DNA from 4 places in the Micromonospora sp. IBHARD003 genome. Region 4 is predicted to be linked to each of the others. Evidence: riboswitches for the same ligand, from Rfam matches in the RefSeq annotation. Region 4 holds a riboswitch; each other region holds the start of a gene.

Region 1 (4,203 bases), 550 kb from region 4:
CATGCACTTGAAGCCGTTGCGCTGGGCCAGCTCGACGGCGTCCAGGGTCTCGGTCAGCGAACCGATCTGGTTGACCTTGACCAGCAGGGCGTTGGCGGCGCCCTCCTCGATGCCACGGGCGAGACGCTCCGGGTTGGTGACGAACAGGTCGTCGCCGACCAGCTGCACCTTGCTGCCGAGCTTCTCGGTGATGATCTTCCAGCCGGCCCAGTCGTCCTCGAACAGCGGGTCCTCGATGGAGACGAGCGGGTACGCGTCGACGAGCTCCGCGTAGTACTCGGTCATCTCGGCGGCGGAGCGCTCCTTGCCCTCGAAGACGTACGCGCCGTCCTTGTGGAACTCGGAGGCGGCCACGTCGAGCGCGAGGGCGATGTCCTTGCCGGGCGCGTAACCGGCCTGCTTGACGGCCTCGAGGATGAGGTCGAGGGCCTCGCGGTTGGAGTCCAGGTTCGGCGCGAAGCCGCCCTCGTCACCGAGACCGGTGGACAGGCCGCGCTCCTTCAGCACCTTCTTCAGGGTGTGGTAGACCTCGGTGCCCCAGCGCAGGGCCTCGGAGAAGGACTCCGCACCGATCGGGGCGATCATGAACTCCTGGATGTCCACGTTGGAGTCGGCGTGCGAGCCGCCGTTCAGGATGTTCATCATCGGCACCGGGAGCAGGTGCGCGTTCGGACCGCCCAGGTAGCGGAAGAGGGGGAGGTCGGAGGCCTCGGACGCGGCGTGGGCGACGGCCAGCGAGACACCGAGGATGGCGTTGGCACCGAGCGATGCCTTGTTGTCGGTGGCGTCCAGGTCGAACATCGCCTGGTCGATCAGGCGCTGCTCGGTGGCGTCGTATCCGACGAGCTCCGGGCCGATCTGCTCGATCACGGCGAGGACGGCCTTCTCGACGCCCTTGCCCATGTAGCGGTTCTGGTCTCCGTCACGGAGCTCAATGGCCTCGAACGCACCGGTGGAGGCACCGGAGGGAACAGCAGCACGGCCGGTGCTGCCGTCGTCGAGGCCGACCTCGACCTCGACCGTGGGGTTGCCTCGGGAGTCCAGGATTTCCCGGGCTACGACGACGTCGATGGACGGCACGAGCATCTCCTTCTGGGATGTGGCGCTGAAAGTGACGTATGCGAAGCACCTGCGGTACAGGTGCGGCGCGGGGTCGGTGCAGGGTCGCTTCGGCCTTGCGACATGAGCCTAACCGGACCGGGGGGATCGGCCGGCCGCTGCCCGGCCCGTGGGACGAAAAAGGAAGCCAAAGCGGCAGAAACCCCGACCCGGGGCAACCTCCCGTGCCCGAAGGACTACGGAGAAGTTGCACCGGGCCGGGGTTTCCGGGGGGACGGGTGTGCTGCGAAGGGGCGGGTGTGCCGCCCGGTGGTCCGCCGGGTCCACCGGGCGACGGCCCGCGGAGAGACCCGGGATGTTCCCTCTGGATCTCCCTGGTTCCGGGGCGGGGAGTCCCCTGGGCGGGGGCCCCGGAGCGGGGTGGGTCAGCGCAGGTGGAGCAGCTGACCGGGGTAGATCACATCGGCGTCGTCGACGATGTCCTTGTTGAGGTCGAACAGCCTCTGCCAGCCGCCCTTGACCTTGTGCTTCTCGGCGATCTGGCTCAGGGTGTCGCCGGACTTCACCTTGTACTCGCCGTCGCCCTTCTTCACCGGGGCGGCGGGACGCTCGGAGCGGGTGGTCGGGGCCTCGGCGCGCTTCGGGGCCGGAGCGGCGGGCTTCGCCTTCGGGGCAGCCTTGGTCTTGGCGGGCTTCGGAGCGGCCTCGGCGGCGCCACCGGTGTACGCGGCGCGGGACAGGTTCACGCCGCAGTGCGGCCACGCGCCCTTGCCCTGGCCGGCCAGGACCTTCTCGGCGATCTGTATCTGCTGGCTCTTGCTGGCCTTGTCGGCGGTGGAGGCGAAGGCGGTACCGCCGAAGGCGGCCCAGGTGGAGGCCGAGAACTGCAGGCCGCCGTAGAAGCCGTTGCCGGTGTTGATCGACCAGTCGCCACCGGACTCGCACTGGGCGACGGCGTCCCACTCGGAGGCGGTCGCGGCGGAGGCGGTCCCCGAGATCATGAGCGGCGCGGCGATGGCGGCACCGGTGACGCCGGCGGCGTAGGTGGCGATACGGGCGGTGCGCGCGGACGGGCGGCGGTGCTTGCCCTTGCCGGAAAGCAGCATGGAGTTATCCCCTCACCGACGCCTGCGAGGTGAGCTGTCGGGTTCGGGCCGATGGGGTGTCCCCCGTTCCGGTCGGACTGGGCATCCGACGGAACCGGAAGACGAGTTGCCCGGCCGCGCGACCTAGCGCGCGGCTTCACCCCAAGCCGCTCCCGCCCACCCTCATCGGGCTCATCGGGCCGTTGCGGCACTTACCTTGGGTCCCCCGCTCCTGCCTACGGCGCTTGACGCGACGGCTGTTCCCTACGACCGACGGCAGGATTCGGCGTGACGGTCGACGGGGCCCGCGATGGCGAGCGGTCAGACCGTAAACACACCTCTCCCCGATGTTCAAAGGAGGAACATCGGGGAGAAATCACCCATATCTGACGGGGCCTGATGTCCGTTTTCGCAGGTGAGAGGTGGGATGGCCCTACTTGGCGGGCATCCGGGGTCAGTTGACCGGAAGAGACTCATGTCTCACTTGCACAGAAGTGGACATAAGCACCCTTACCGCTTCGTCAACTGCCCCTGCTCCGGGGTGAGATCGAGGCTCTGGCCAGGAGTGATGAAGTTGGCGTTAGAGCCGACGACATCCTCGTTCGCCTTGTAGAGCGCGACCCAGCCGCCGGGCACCTCGTGCGCGTCCGCGATCAAGGAGAGGCTGTCGCCGGAGCGGACGATGTACTCATCCACCGCACCGGCGGCATCCCGTGTCGATCCGTCACCCCGTGAGGCATGACGACCGGATTCATACTCATCGCCCGAATTGCCCGCCTTACCCTCCTCTGCGGGGGTGCCGCGGCGCTTGCCGGAACCGGCCTCGGTGCCGTTGCTCACACCCTGGGAGGAGTCGGCCGAATCGGACGCGTCCGCGTCCTGCTTGCCCTGCGCGTCCTGCGCCGGGGATCCGGCCGGCTTGGACGCCTCGCGCATCGTCTGCCCTTCGGCACCCGTGGACGAGTTCTGCCCCGGCTGCTCCCCGCCGGACGACGGGGAAGCCTGGGGCTCCGCCCTCACCGCGTCCGCACCGTCACCGAAGGAGGGTGCGTCCACCTCGTCGTCATCGCCCTGGGAGCCCAGCGTCCGGCCCGTGGCGCCGGGGTCGACCCGGGGCGAGGACGAGTCCTTGATCAGCCCGGTGACCGCGGCACAGCTCTCCCACGCCGACGGGCCTTCCGCGGCGAGCACCTTCTCGGCGACCGCGATCTGCTGCGAGCGGCTCGCCAGGTCGGGCCGCGGCGCGTACGCCGTGCCGCCGTGCCGCTCCCAGGCCTCCTGGGAAAGCTGCAGCCCGCCGTAGAAGCCGTTGCCGAGGTCGGCGCTCCACATTCCGCCGGTCTCACAGTTCGCGACCCGGTCCCAGGTACCGGCGTCGGCGGCCGACGCGGCACCCGCGCCGAGCAGCGGGATGGCGATCGCCGATCCTGTCACCCCTGCCGCGACGAAGAGGGCGGGAGCCTGGCGGGGGCGGCGGTGTCGACCATTCCCGGAGAGCATGCGTGGGCCTTTCGTGTGACGACAGGGGACCTGGGGATCCCGAGTTGACGGTGAACGTAGCCGCATCCGAGCGATAGTCACAAGTCGATGCAGGGGAGATCACGTGAAAGTCACGATACTGATGGGACGTCAGATCTTTTGGCGCGTGAACTCAACTGGCAGAGTGCGCAATCCACGCATGATCAGCCCTCCGCGCCAGCGCAAATCGGATGGATCCACTGAAAGCCGCAAGTCAGGCAACCTGGTCAGTAGGGTCGCCAGCGCGGTCTGCCCCTCCAGCCGTGCGAGGGGCGCGCCGAGGCAGTAGTGGATCCCGTGCCCGTATCCGAGGTGCTGGTTGTCCCGGCGGGCCAGGTCGAGCACATCGGGGTCGGGAAAGCGGTCCGGGTCCCGGTCGGCCGCGGCGAGCACCACGAGGACGGGGTCGCCGGAGGCGATCTCCTGCCCGCCGAGGCTGAGCGGCTCGGTCGCGAACCGCCAGGTGGCCAGCTCCACCGGCCCGTCGAAGCGGAGGAGTTCCTCGACACCGGATGCGAGCAGGGAGGTGTCACCGGCGGCG
Region 2 (4,203 bases), 3.4 Mb from region 4:
CCCGGGTCTCCGACGCCTTCGGTGAAGCTGTCGCCGATGGCCGCGTACGACCAGAATGTTCCGTTTGCCCTTGATCTCGCATCGTCTGCCACGTCACGACATCATTCACGGCCCGAAGTGACCTACGCCACCGTAGGGAGGGGTTGACGGGGAGTGACATAGACCACCCGGTCGGTTTCGGGCGGAGGGAATACCGGGAACGGACACACGTCCGCCGCCCCCCGCGTCAGGAAGGGGGCGGCGGACGCCACTGACATGCCGTCAGACTAGGTCCTGTCCGGGCGATCTTTGAGGATCAGCCCGCGGCGTCAGATGCATGGGGTCTCCCCAGGCCCCCGGGGGCCGAGGGGAAGCATCGCAAGGCGGTGGGGGTACCCCCGGCCGGAGGCTGGGGGAGATCGCTCTCGTACTGGGCATACCCGGGCGACTCCGACAACGCAGCGTGGGGGTACCTCCCAGCGGTAGCTGGGGGAGTGCCGTAGCTGTCGTCGCAGGCCCGAGAAGATCGCCCGGACAGGACCTACAGGGACACCCCGTGCCCGCGGAGGTAGGCCAGCGGGTCGATGTCCGAGCCGTAGTTCGGCGTGGTCCGGATCTCGAAGTGGAGGTGCGGACCGGTGGAGTTGCCGGTGGAGCCGGACAGACCGATCTGCTGGCCGCCGCTCACGCCCTCGCCGGCCGAGACGGCCAGGGAGGAGAGGTGGGCGTACTGCGAGTAGGTGCCGTCGGTGTGCCGGATGACGACCTGGTTGCCGTAGGCGCCTGCCCAGCCGGCCGAGACGACGGTGCCCGGGCCGACGGACTTGACCGAGGTGCCGATGGGCGCGACGAAGTCGATACCGGTGTGGTAGCCGCTGGACCACATGGCACCGGGAGTGCGGTACGAGGTGCTGATGCCTCCGCCGACCGGAGCGGCGTAGAAGGAAGCCTTGCTCTTCACGGCCGGAGCCGCGGCGGCCGCGGGCGCGGCGGCGGCCTTGGGGGCGGCTGCGGCGGCCTGGGGTGCGTCCTTCCGGGGCGCGGAGTCGGCACGGTCGGCCGAGCGGGACGCCCGGTCGCTCTTCGCCGTTGCCTCGGCCTTGGGCTGCGCCTTGGACTGAGCCTTGGATGCGGCCCCGGGCTCCGCCTGGGCCGGGGTCTTCGCCCGCGGCGCGGCACCGAGCGCGAGCTTGAGGCCCGGGTGGATCAGTGAGGGGTTCGCGCCGACGGCCTCGCGGTTGTCGGCGTACAGCTTCTTCCAGCCACCGCGGACGTCCTGCTCCGCGGCGATCTTGGACAGGTGGTCGCCGGGCACGACCGTGTAGACCTTCGGCGCCTGCGGAGCCTGGGGCGCCTGCGGGGCGGCGGCCTGGCGGGCGACGGCGGCGACGTGCTCGGGAGTGACGGCGGTGGCGGACGCTTCCGCGGCATGCGCCCCGGCGGCACCGATGAGCGGGAGTGCGATGGCGGCGCCGCCGGTGCCCGCGGCGACGAATCGGCGCGCGAGCGGTCGGGCCTTCGGACGACGGTGCTTACCCCGTGCGGGCATGGCGAGTTCCTCTCCGGCGCCTGCGAGGTGAGCTGTCGGGTTCGGACTGGAGATGCCCGGCCGCGCGGTCACGCGACTTCACCCCGAGCCGCCCGGAACTCCGGGACGGCGTACTTACCTGGGTCCCCCGCTCCTGCCACGCGTGGGTGGGTGTGAAATTCCGGACGGTGGCAGGATTCGGCGGTCCGTCCGGATTGCGGCGACCGTAGGCGAGCGGGGCGAGAGGTACAAGGAGTGCCAATCAGTCGCCATTCACCCGGGCGATATCAACAGGGATCTACCGGTCACCCTCTGTTGATTCGAATCTTTGACTTGCTTACGGGCAAAGGGCTTTGACGGGGAGGTACAACAACGGACCGTCACGAATATGATTCGGCTCACGACCCGAAGCCCATCCCCCTTCCAACCGGGGCGTGTTACGCGAATTCACCAATTCGGACAGAAGCCTCATCAGGCATAGAACATTCCAAGTCGACATCCGACGACTACGGCCAGGTCCGCCCGCAACAGACAGACCGGGACACCATCCCGACGCCGATGGAAACCCATCACGGGCATATCGGACTAACAGTGCAATGCACCTCATAAGGAAGGCGGTCGGGACGGCCGCCGTGATGATTGCCTGAGGAATCAATGTCGTATGGTCAAGTGCATACCGTCGTCGGCGCGCGGCGCCGACCACAGGCCCGGAGGAGCCCCCGTGACGCAGCAGCTGCCCCAGGTCCCGTCGACCGAGCCCGAGCTCTCCGGAGTGCGCAACTTCCGGGACGTCGGCGGCCTGCCGACCGTGGACGGACGGCAGGTACGGCACGGCAGGCTCTTCCGCAGCGGACACCTCGCCCACGCCACCGACGAGGACGCGGCGTTCCTCGCCTCCCTCGGCCTCCACACGATCTTCGACTTCCGCAATGCCGCCGACCACAGGCTGGAGGGAGCGGACGTCGAGCTGCCCGGCGTGCGGAACGTGAACATCCCGCTTAGTGATCCCGCCGACGGCGCCGAGTTCTGGACGATGGTCCGCGACGGAGATCTCGACCAGCTGCGCTCGATCCTCGCCGACGGCCAGGCAGCGGCACGGATGACCGCCTCGTACCGGAAGATGATCAAGCAGCGCACGCAGGAGCACAGCCGTGTGCTCCACGCCCTGGCGGAGGACAGCGTCCCGGCGCTGATGCACTGCGCGGCGGGGAAGGACCGTGCGGGGCTGTCGATCGCGATCTCGCTGCTGGCGGTGGGTGTCGAGCGGGACGCCATCGAGGCCGACTACCTGAAGTCGAACGACCCGCACCGCCGCTACAAGGTCCGCCGCAGCGACACCTCCCCGGCCGGGATGTCACCCGAGGTCATGGAGCTGCTCCGGCCGCTGTTCGACGCCCGCTCCGAGTATCTGGCGGCGGCGTTCGAGACCATCGAGGAGACCTGGGGCGGCACGGAGCGCTATCTCTCGGAGGGCCTGGGCCTCGCCCCCGAGACCCAGGAGCGGCTGCACGGCCGTCTGCTGGACGGGGCGGTCTGACCTCCGCCAAGACTCGGTCGGCCCTCTGCGGCTCCCCCGGCCGCAGAGGCCCCCCTCACTTCCCTCCGACGGTGAACAGGAGGTAGAGGAACGCCGCGAACAGATGGCCCGCGACCAGATAGGCGAAGAGACGCACGGCCAGTCCGACCGGGAAGGTCTTCTCCTCGCCGGAGGTGGCGGCGGCGTCGCGGCTCGCGCGCCCGCTCGACGGCGGCTTCTCGGGCATGACGGAACTCCTCGGGTGTGCGGGCGGACGTATCGGGCGTGGGACCGGCGGTCCAGGGGCGCGGATCAGGGCTCCGCGGCTCAGGCGTGCGGACCGGGGCTCCGCGGCTCAGGCATGCGGATCGGGACTCTGCAGCAGTGTGTGGACGAACAGCAGCTCGACCCCGCCCGTCGTGGCGGCCGCGATCCGGTGCGGAGTGAGCGAGTCGAAGTGGGCGCTGTCCCCGGGGTCGAGCTCCTGGACGGTGTCGCCGAGGCCCAGCCGCAGCCGGCCCTCGAGTACGTACAGCCACTCCTCGCCCGGATGGACCCGCACCAGGTCGCCCTGGGTGCCGTACGGCACTCGGACCCGCAGGGCCTGCATGGCCCGGCCGCGTCCGCCGGCCTGCCGGTAGATCCAGCCGTCGGCCTCCGCCGGGCCCATCCGGCCCTCGCGGATGACGGCGTCGCGTTCCGGCGGGATCTCGCCGAGGAGATCGGCGACGGTCGTACCGTAGATCCTGGCGAGAGTGAGCAGCGCCGGCAGCGAGGGCTGCCGGTTGCCCGTCTCCAGCCGGGACAGATGGGCGGGTGACAGGCCCGCTCCCCGGGCGGCGGCCTCCAGGGTGAGACCTCGGCGGCGGCGCAGTGCGCGCAGCCGCGGGGCGACGTCGGGCAGCTCGTCCGCTGCCTGCCCGGAGGGCTCTCCGGCGGATGGGGTCATGGCTCCATTGCGCCAGGATGTTTCCCCCTGGGCAAATTCTTTGCCTCAGAGGCAAAGACGCGGCCCGGCAGACGGCTCTACCGCACTACCGCTGTGCCACCGCCTGCTTCACCAGCGTTCTGCCGAAGTCCCACATCAGTCCGCCACCGGCATGCGCGTCGTCCATGAGAGCCGTGAAGGCCCCGACGAACCGGTCGACCTCCGCCTCACCGATGACGAGCGGCGGGATCA
Region 3 (4,203 bases), 2.3 Mb from region 4:
ACCGGCCCGGTCAGCAGGTCGTGGCCGTCGAGGTGTTCATCGACGCTCCGCTGGAGGCGGAGCCCGAGGACCTCGACGGCGTTGCCACGATCATGGCCCGGGCGTTCTCCGAGGGCACCGACAAGCACACGGCGGAGGAGTTCGCCGCGGAGCTGGAGCGCTGCGGTGCGACGCTCGACTCGCACGCCGACCACCCCGGCGTCCGTGTCTCCCTCGAGGTGCCGGTCTCCCGGCTGCTCAAGGCCCTCGGTCTGCTGGCGGAGGCCCTGCGGGCGCCGCTGTTCGCGGACAGCGAGGTCGAGCGGCTGGTGCGCAACCGCCTGGACGAGATCCCGCACGAGACGGCGAATCCCGCCCGCCGGGCCGCCAAGGAGCTCTCCAGGCAGCTGTTCCCGGCGTCGTCGCGCATGTCGCGGCCCCGTCAGGGCAGCGAGGAGACCGTGGAGCGCATCGATTCCGCGGCCGTCAGGGCCTTCTACGAGGCCCATGTCCGGCCCGCATCGGCCACCGCCGTGATCGTCGGGGATCTCACCGGTGTCGACGTGGACGCCGTGCTGGCCGACACGCTCGGGGCCTGGACCGGCGGCGCGGGCGAGCACCGTCCCATGGCGCCGATCACCGCGGACGACACGGGCCGTGTGGTCATCGTCGACCGTCCCGGTGCGGTCCAGACCCAGCTGCTCATCGGCCGTATCGGTCCGGACCGCCACGACAGCGTCTGGCCGGCCCAGGTCCTCGGCACGTACTGCCTGGGCGGGACGCTCACCTCGCGCCTGGACCGCGTCCTGCGCGAGGAGAAGGGCTACACCTACGGTGTCCGCGCCTTCGCGCAGGTGCTGCGCTCCGCCGCCCCCTCGGCCCCGGGCGGCGCCACGGGCGCGGCGACGCTCGCGATCAGCGGCTCGGTGGACACCCCGCACACCGGCCCCGCCCTCGATGACCTGTTCACCGTGCTGCGCACCCTCGCCGCCGAGGGGCTGACGGACGCGGAGCGGGACGTCGCCGTACAGAACCTGGTCGGTGTGGCCCCGCTGAAGTTCGAGACCGCGGCGTCGGTCGCGGGCACGCTGGCCGACCAGGTCGAGCAGGACCTGCCGGACGACTTCCAGGGGCTGCTGTACGCCCGGCTGGCCGAGACGGGCACCGTCGAGGCGACGGCCGCGGTCGTCAACGCCTTCCCGGTGGACCGGCTTGTCACGGTGCTCGTGGGGGACGCGGCCGAGATCGAAGAGCCGGTCAGGGCCCTCGGGATCGGTGAAGTGACGGTTGTCACAGGCTGATTGACCGCCCGAGCGGTGAGGTGCCCGGGAAGGGCCTCGTTGGCGATGTGTCAACGGGGCCCTTTCGTATGTCCGTTTTGTTGGTGAGGCTACCCGTCTGACCTGTGGCATGCGCGACAAAAACGCGTGTCCGTTTGGTGATTGGAAGAAGATCGGCTTAGCGTCTTCTGCGCTGTCCGTTGGATGCATCTGCCGCACCCGCGGCATCGGACAGTCATCGCCGAGTCCCCGTCGGGCGCGAGCCTGGGGAGCCGGGGACCCATATGTCCCCTGGGGTGAATCGGAACGCCTTCGCGCTCACGCGTGGAGGGGATCCGTAGGAGACCTTCCTGCTCCGAACCCGTCAGCTAACCCGGTAGGCGAGAAGGAAGGAAAGGACAAGCCACTACATGGCGTTCACCCGTGCCACCGGGAAGCATCGTGGTCCGAGCCGGCTGTTGCGCAAGCGTGCGGGTATCGCCGGAGCCGCGGCCATCGCCACCACCGGCGTCGTCGGCGCTCTCGCCTCGCCGGCCCTCGCGGCCGACACGGACAGCGTCTCGGTCGAGGACACCGGTCTCAACCAGGTGATCGTGGCCGATGACACCCTCGCCGAGCAGGTCGGCGCCCAGGCCGACGTCCAGCAGGAAGAGGCCAATCTGGCCGCCGAGCAGGCCAGGGCCGAGGCCGAGGCGAAGCGCAAGGCGGAGATCCGGGTCCAGGCCGCCCGTGACGCCCAGGAGCGCGCCGCCCGTGAGGCCGAGCGCAAGCGCCTGATGACCTACAACCTGCCCGTCGCCGGGTCGTACGTCAGCACCGACTACCACGCGGGCGGTGCCGTCTGGTCCTCCGGCAGCCACACCGGCATCGACTTCCACGCCGCGTCCGGCACTTCGGTCGTCGCGGTCGGCACGGGCACCGTGGTCGAGGCGGGCTGGGGCGGTGCCTACGGCAACAACGTCGTGATCAAGATGCACGACGGCACGTACACCCAGTACGGCCATCTGTCGTCCATCGGCGTCTCCGTCGGTCAGCGCGTCACCCCGGGCCAGCAGATCGGCCTGTCCGGCTCGACCGGCAACACCACGGGCCCCCACCTCCACTTCGAGGCCCGCACGAGCGCCGACTACGGATCGGACATCGACCCGGTCGCGTATCTGCGCGGCCACGGAGTCAAGGTCTGACGCACTCGCACGGCCCGCAGCAATAGCGGTTGAAGGTCCCGCCGGTCATCTTACCGGCGGGGCCTTCGGCATTTTCCGGCCAAAAGATATCCATGAAGTGGTGGAGGCCATCGGAAATTCCGGCCCATTGGAATAGAGTCACCGGACAGACGTCGTCCGATCGGGTTTCGTGCGGATTAAAGCGGAGGTTCGGTATGCGCATTCCTGCGCGTTCGGTGTGCACGGCAATCCGCGACGACATCGTGTCCGGTGTCTTCGAGCGCGGCAGCCGGCTCGCCGAGGAGCAGCTGGCGGGCCGCTACGGCGTCTCACGCGTCCCCGTCCGCGAGGCGCTGCGCACCCTGGAGTCGGAGGGCTTCGTGGTGTCGCGGCGGCATGCCGGCGCGTGTGTCGCCGAGCCCACCGAACAGGAGGCCGCGGATCTCCTGGAAGTCCGCATGATCCTGGAGCCTCTGGGCGCGGCCCGGGCCGCGCAGCGGCGGACGCAGGCCCATCTCAAGGTGCTGCGCGGCCTGGTCAGACTCGGCCAGGAGCGGGCCCGCCGGGGTCAGGGAGAGGATCTGCGGTCGCTGGGCGGCTGGTTCCACGAGACGCTGGTGCAGGCGTCCGACAGCCCCGCCCTCGTCTCGCTGCTCACCCAGCTCCGGCACAAGATCGCCTGGATGTATGTGGTGGAGCAGCCGGCGCAGCCGGTGGAGTGCTGGTCCGAGCACGGCGCGATCGTGGACGCGGTGGCCCGGGGTGACGTGGAGCGGGCGCGTGCGCTGACCGCGCTGCACGCCGAGCGGACGACCGGGGCGCACCGATTGCGTATTCCGCCGCGCAGGGCCGTGAAGGGTTCGCAACAAGCCGTAAACACGGCGAGTGTCCGCTGTTAACAAAGGCGCCGTATACAAAGAAGGCCGCCTGGGTGCGGTGATCCTGACCAACCCTGAAAGTGCCCGCCATGGAAATGCGGCGAGATTGCGCCGTGGAAAATTCAGGTCCATGAGGATCATGAGGGTTATCGCGGTGAATCGCCTGCCATGAATTACGCGGGGCGCCGCCGATTTTTCTGATGTCCCGGTTTCCGGCAGTGCGCCGCGATGCCGGTGCGCGTGGCCGCACCGGCCGCGGCCGGCCGGTCAGACGGTTTCCGGGAGCTCCTCGAGCCCTTCGGCGACCAGCTTCGCCAGCCGGTCCAGCGCCACCTCGGCGCCGTCCGCGTCGGAGGCGATCACGATCTCCTCGCCACCCTCCGCGCCGAGGCCGAGCACCGCCAGCATCGAAGCGGCGTTGACCGGGGTGCCGTCGGCCTTGGCGATGGTCACCGGGATGCCGGAGGCCGTGGCGGCACGGACGAAGATGGAAGCGGGGCGGGCGTGCAGGCCCTCGGCCCAGCCGACGTTGACGCGGCGCTCAGCCATGGTGATGCCCTTCAAGTCCTAGCGGTTGTCTAGACCAGTCTCTCATGATGTGCGGAGTGCCCGGCAGCCGGGCGCCGACCCGATGTCCCTTTCCCGGGCCCGCGGGAGACGCCGGTCCCGGGCGCCCGGGTGACCTCAGCCTGCACCCGCGTTCCGGGCTTCGCGACCGGGGCCCGGCCCGTAGTCTTGGCCCATGCAGACCCCGTCGGATCACGCCTACCCCGACCACTGGGAAGCCGACGTGGTGCTGCGCGACGGTGGCACCGCGCGCATCCGGCCCATCACCACACAGGACGCCGAGCGGCTCGTCAGCTTCTACGAGCAGGTCTCGGACGAGTCCAAGTACTACCGCTT
Region 4 (4,203 bases):
GTGACCATCGCCTCCGCCAGGACCTGGTCCGGTTGGCCGACGGCGACTCGCCCCGCGGCGCGGCTACGGCCAGCCTGGGTGGGGCGCGGTACCGTCCGCGATCGTGGTCGGACCGGCAGGAGAACAGTCGTGGCATACAACGCAGGCGACGAAGGACCCCGGCGCAACCGCGGCCGTGTCCTCGTCATGCTGCTGCCCTGGCTGATGATCGTCGTCGGAGTGGTCTTCGATCTGTTCACGCCCGAGGCGTACCGCGCGTCGCCGCTCTTCGCCGCCGCTCCGCTGCTCGCCGCCCCCTTCTACTCCTGGCGCGGCACCCTGCTCGCCATGGTCACCAGCGTGCTGACCGTGCTCGGTCTGCACATCTACAACGGCACGGTGGGCCAGGTGCCGGCGACGACCGAGGTCCTGACCGTGCTCACGGTGTCCGTGGTCGCCCTCTACATCAACCGGGTGCTCCGCCGCAGCGGTGAACGCCTTGCCTCCGCGCGGGTCATCGCCGAGGCCGCCCAGCGCGCGGTCCTCCCCACGCCCGCCGAGCGGATCGGTGGCCTGCAGGTCGCGGCCCGGTACGAGGCGGCGCAGGCGGACGCGTTCATCGGCGGGGACCTGTTCGCGGTACAGGACACGCCGTTCGGTGTGCGGCTGGTGGTCGGGGACGTACGGGGCAAAGGGCTGGACGCGGTCGAGACGGTGGCCGTGCTCCTCGGGGCGTTCCGCGAGGTGGCCGACGAGGAGTCCGCGCTGGAGGGGGTCGCCCAGCGACTGGAGCGGGCGCTGGCGCGTGAGGGTGCCCGGCCGCACGGACTCGACGAGGTCGAGGGGTTCACCACGGCCATACTCGCCGAGATCCGGCACGGCGAGGGGCGCGTCCGGGTGGTCAACAGGGGCCATCCGCCGCCCATCGTGCTGTACGCGGACGGGGCTCTGGACCTGCTGGAACCGAGCCAGAACGCGCTGCCGCTCGGCATGGGGGAGCTCGCCCACTGGCCGGACCACGCGGACGAGGCGCCCTTTCCTCCCGGGGCGACGCTGCTCCTCTACACGGACGGTCTGACCGAAGCCCGGGACGGGCACGGCACCTTCTACGATCCGCAGGAGCGGCTCTGCGGCCGTATCTTTCCCGGGCCGGACGGGCTGCTGGACGCGCTCGTCGCCGATGTGCGGCGGCACACCGGCGGTGGCCTGACGGACGACATGGCGCTGCTGGCGGTCGGCCGGCCCGGTGTGCGGCAGCCGGCGCGGCGCCGGACGATGCCGGTGGTGTCCTAGGGGTTTCATGGGCACGTGGGCACGTGGGCGCATGGGCGTGCTCCGGGCGCCGTGCCCGATCCTGCGGGTACGGATGCATGTACGGAAGGTGATCGACGCGCAGCCCTTCCCCTCACGTGTGACGTGCCATCAGAAATTCAACCGTGAACATTGAGGTGTGAGGGGCGGTCAAGTCGCACGACTCGCCCGCAATCCGGCTGATTTGTCCCCACTGAGATTCATTAACGATCAACGGGAACGGCTTGGAATACGGCCTCGGTGTCTATTAACGTTCGATAACGCAGCGCGGTCGTCCCAGCCGCCGCAAGAGGCGGCACCGTGCGCATGCGCCGAATCCCGCAAGGGAACCGGGGAACCACCAATTGGGGTGAATCGGGTGCTTCGTCGTGCCCGTAGGAGACCTTCCTGCTCCGAACCCGTCAGCTAACCCGGTAGGCGAGAAGGAAGGAAAGGAGCACGCCTCCGTGGCGTCAAACGAGCCTGCCCTCCAGGAGTTTCCCACCACCGAGTGGCCTCCGACCGCCGAGTGGAACCTCTCCTCCGGGGCGGAGGAATGGAACCCCACCGAGGAGACCGTTCGTCCGGTCCGCGGCAGGCACCGCGTCGCCAAGCAGCGCAACGGACTCGCGCGCAGCTCCACCGTCCTCGGCGTCGGGGTGATCGCCGCCGTCGGTGCGGGTGGCATGGCCACCGCCCAGGACAAGCCGGCGGTATCCATCTCCCTGCCGGACACCATCACGGACAATCTGCCGGACGCCGCGTCGCTTCCCGGGGTCGGCGACCTGATCTCGGACGATTCCGACGAGCAGGACGATGACGCCAATGCCCGGCCGCTGACCGCGCAGCCCGTCTCCGACACCGCCACACAGGCCGGCTCCCAGCAGGGCAACGCGGGTGAGGCCCTGCGTGCCCGGATCCTCCAGCAGGCCGAGCAGCAGCAGGCCGAAGTCGAAGCGGAGGCCACGAACGCGGCCGAGCAGGCTGCCGCCGTGAAGGCCGCCGCGGATGCCAACAAGCAGCAGTCGGCGGCCGAGGCCCAGGCCGCGGAAGCGAAGCGCGAGGCCGAAGAGGCGAAGCGGAAGGCCGAAGAAGCGGCGGAGGCCGAGCGGCTCGCCAAGCTGGCCGCGAGCTACTCGCTGCCGACGTCCTCGTACACCCTCACCTCCACGTTCGGCGAGGCCGGCTCCATGTGGTCGTCCGGCTACCACACCGGACTCGACTTCGCGGCCCCCACGGGAACGCCTGCCAAGGCCGTGCACGGAGGGACCGTCAAGTCCGCCGGCTGGTCGGGGGCGTACGGGTACCGCATCGTGCTGGAGCTCGAGGACGGCACCGAGATCTGGTACTGCCATCTGTCCTCGATGACCGTCGGCGCGGGCCAGAGCGTCGCGACCGGCGAGACCATCGGGCGTGTGGGCGCCACCGGCAATGTGACCGGTCCGCATCTGCACCTCGAGGTGCACACGTCGGGCGGCGACGGGGTGGACCCGGCGGCATGGCTGCGGGGCAAGGGCCTCAGCCTCTGATCCCGGCCTGAAGTCCCGGAAGCCCTGGAAGACGGACCCTAAGCCATCCCCTAAGCCGACCCTAAGCCCGGTAGGGGTTGTACCCCTCGTAGTCCCTGTGTGGCGGCGGCACCCGTACGCGGCCCGTCGCCCTGGCGGCATGCGTCAGAGCCGGGGACGCGATGTGCCTGCGCTGCCAGAGGTGGTGGAGCAGCTCCTGCTCACGGGCGATGAAGTCGGGACCCGCCGTGCCTTGGTAAGCCCGGTGGCGGAGGAAGGCGAGCGAGGTCGCGAACGCCTCGTACTCCGACACGGCGCGGGCCGCCATGCCCCCGTGGGCGCGGTTGACGAGATCGCGGGCCATCGTGCGGGTCTGCATCGAGGACAGGGCCTGTGGCTCGGCGGGGGAGAGCCAGCCTGCCGCCGCGTACGCGGGAAGCTGGGCCGCGACCGTACGCAGCTCGCGTTGCCGGGTCCAGACCGCCAGCCAGGTCAGCAGGGCGAAGGCAGGCACCATGACGGCCCCGTACACCGCGTAGAAACCCCAGGGGCCGAAGACCGCCGAGCCGTTCCACAGGGCGTGCGCCCCGATCGCCAGGGTGAGGCCGAGCAGAGGCAGCACGGTCCTGCGCAGCCGGCGGCGCCGGGCGGTGAGCGCGGCGGCACCGAATCCGATGCCCGTGAGCACGGTGAAGAGCGGATGCGCGAACGGCGACATCACGATCCGTACGAAGAAGGTCGCCGCCGTGACGGACGCGAAGCCCGAACGGCCGAACTCCTGGTCCTCGAGGAAGGCGTTGCCGAGATAGAGGACGTTCTCGGTGAAGGCGAAACCGGTCGCGGTGAACCCGGCCACGACGACGCCGTCGACGATTCCGGTGAAGTCCCTCCTGCGGAAGAGGAAGAGGAGCAGCACGGCGGCCGCCTTGGCGCTCTCCTCCACGACGGGAGCGATGACCGTGGCGCCGATCGTGTCGGCCGACGCCGGATCGGCCGTCGCGGTCGCTATCCACTGGGTCGCGAAGGAGTTCGCGATGATCGCGACGAGCGCGGCGGCGCAGGCGCCCCAGGCGAAGGAGAAGAGAAGGTTCGGCCACGGGCACGGCTCGACCCGGTCCAGCCAGCGGAACGCCGCCATCAGCAGCGGCACCGGCAGGAGAGCGAGGCCGAGGCCCACCAGGAAGCCCTCGGTGCCGGTCTGCTCGCGGACCAGTGCCAGGATGACCAGGCCGCACAGGACCAGCAGGGTGATCACGGCCCAGGCGCGCACCGCCGTGTTGCCCCAGAGGGAGCGGCGCGGCTTGTAGCGCCAGCGCGCACGCTCCGGCACGGCGTCGAAGAGCACGTGCTCGTCGCAGGCCGGGACGAGGGGGTGGGGCGCCGTGGGGTACGGCAGCCGGGACCGGTCGGACACCCGACGACCCTA

What was found. A riboswitch is a leader RNA that binds a small molecule or an ion and turns the genes downstream of it on or off. The one in region 4 is predicted to bind cyclic di-AMP.
Region 1: it holds a riboswitch for cyclic di-AMP, as region 4 does, so the genes downstream of both, ACTWOL_RS15295 (transglycosylase family protein) here and ACTWOL_RS17745 (M23 family metallopeptidase) in region 4, are expected to answer to the same signal.
Region 2: it holds a riboswitch for cyclic di-AMP, as region 4 does, so the genes downstream of both, ACTWOL_RS32270 (M23 family metallopeptidase) here and ACTWOL_RS17745 (M23 family metallopeptidase) in region 4, are expected to answer to the same signal.
Region 3: it holds a riboswitch for cyclic di-AMP, as region 4 does, so the genes downstream of both, ACTWOL_RS27810 (M23 family metallopeptidase) here and ACTWOL_RS17745 (M23 family metallopeptidase) in region 4, are expected to answer to the same signal.

Annotation. Positions count from the first base shown of each region.
Region 1 covers NZ_JBWBBX010000001.1:3,448,300-3,452,502, forward strand. The annotation lists gene eno (phosphopyruvate hydratase) at 1-1,080, opposite strand, end outside; gene ACTWOL_RS15295 (transglycosylase family protein) at 1,485-2,165, opposite strand; cyclic di-AMP (ydaO/yuaA leader) riboswitch at 2,170-2,398, opposite strand; gene ACTWOL_RS15300 (transglycosylase family protein) at 2,655-3,644, opposite strand; gene ACTWOL_RS15305 (cytochrome P450 family protein) at 3,774-4,203, opposite strand, start outside.
Region 2 covers NZ_JBWBBX010000001.1:7,352,732-7,356,934, reverse strand. The annotation lists gene ACTWOL_RS32275 (SGNH/GDSL hydrolase family protein) at 1-92, opposite strand, end outside; gene ACTWOL_RS32270 (M23 family metallopeptidase) at 521-1,528, opposite strand; cyclic di-AMP (ydaO/yuaA leader) riboswitch at 1,533-1,687, opposite strand; gene ACTWOL_RS32265 (tyrosine-protein phosphatase) at 2,229-3,044, shown strand; gene ACTWOL_RS32260 (DUF6126 family protein) at 3,100-3,270, opposite strand; gene ACTWOL_RS32255 (helix-turn-helix domain-containing protein) at 3,379-3,972, opposite strand; gene ACTWOL_RS32250 (aspartate aminotransferase family protein) at 4,058-4,203, opposite strand, start outside.
Region 3 covers NZ_JBWBBX010000001.1:6,258,134-6,262,336, forward strand. The annotation lists gene ACTWOL_RS27805 (M16 family metallopeptidase) at 1-1,280, shown strand, start outside; cyclic di-AMP (ydaO/yuaA leader) riboswitch at 1,489-1,657, shown strand; gene ACTWOL_RS27810 (M23 family metallopeptidase) at 1,670-2,443, shown strand; gene ACTWOL_RS27815 (GntR family transcriptional regulator) at 2,638-3,321, shown strand; gene ACTWOL_RS27820 (HPr family phosphocarrier protein) at 3,568-3,849, opposite strand; gene ACTWOL_RS27825 (bifunctional acetate--CoA ligase family protein/GNAT family N-acetyltransferase) at 4,043-4,203, shown strand, end outside.
Region 4 covers NZ_JBWBBX010000001.1:4,000,641-4,004,843, reverse strand. The annotation lists gene ACTWOL_RS17750 (PP2C family protein-serine/threonine phosphatase) at 130-1,272, shown strand; cyclic di-AMP (ydaO/yuaA leader) riboswitch at 1,590-1,725, shown strand; gene ACTWOL_RS17745 (M23 family metallopeptidase) at 1,737-2,798, shown strand; gene ACTWOL_RS17740 (PrsW family intramembrane metalloprotease) at 2,860-4,191, opposite strand.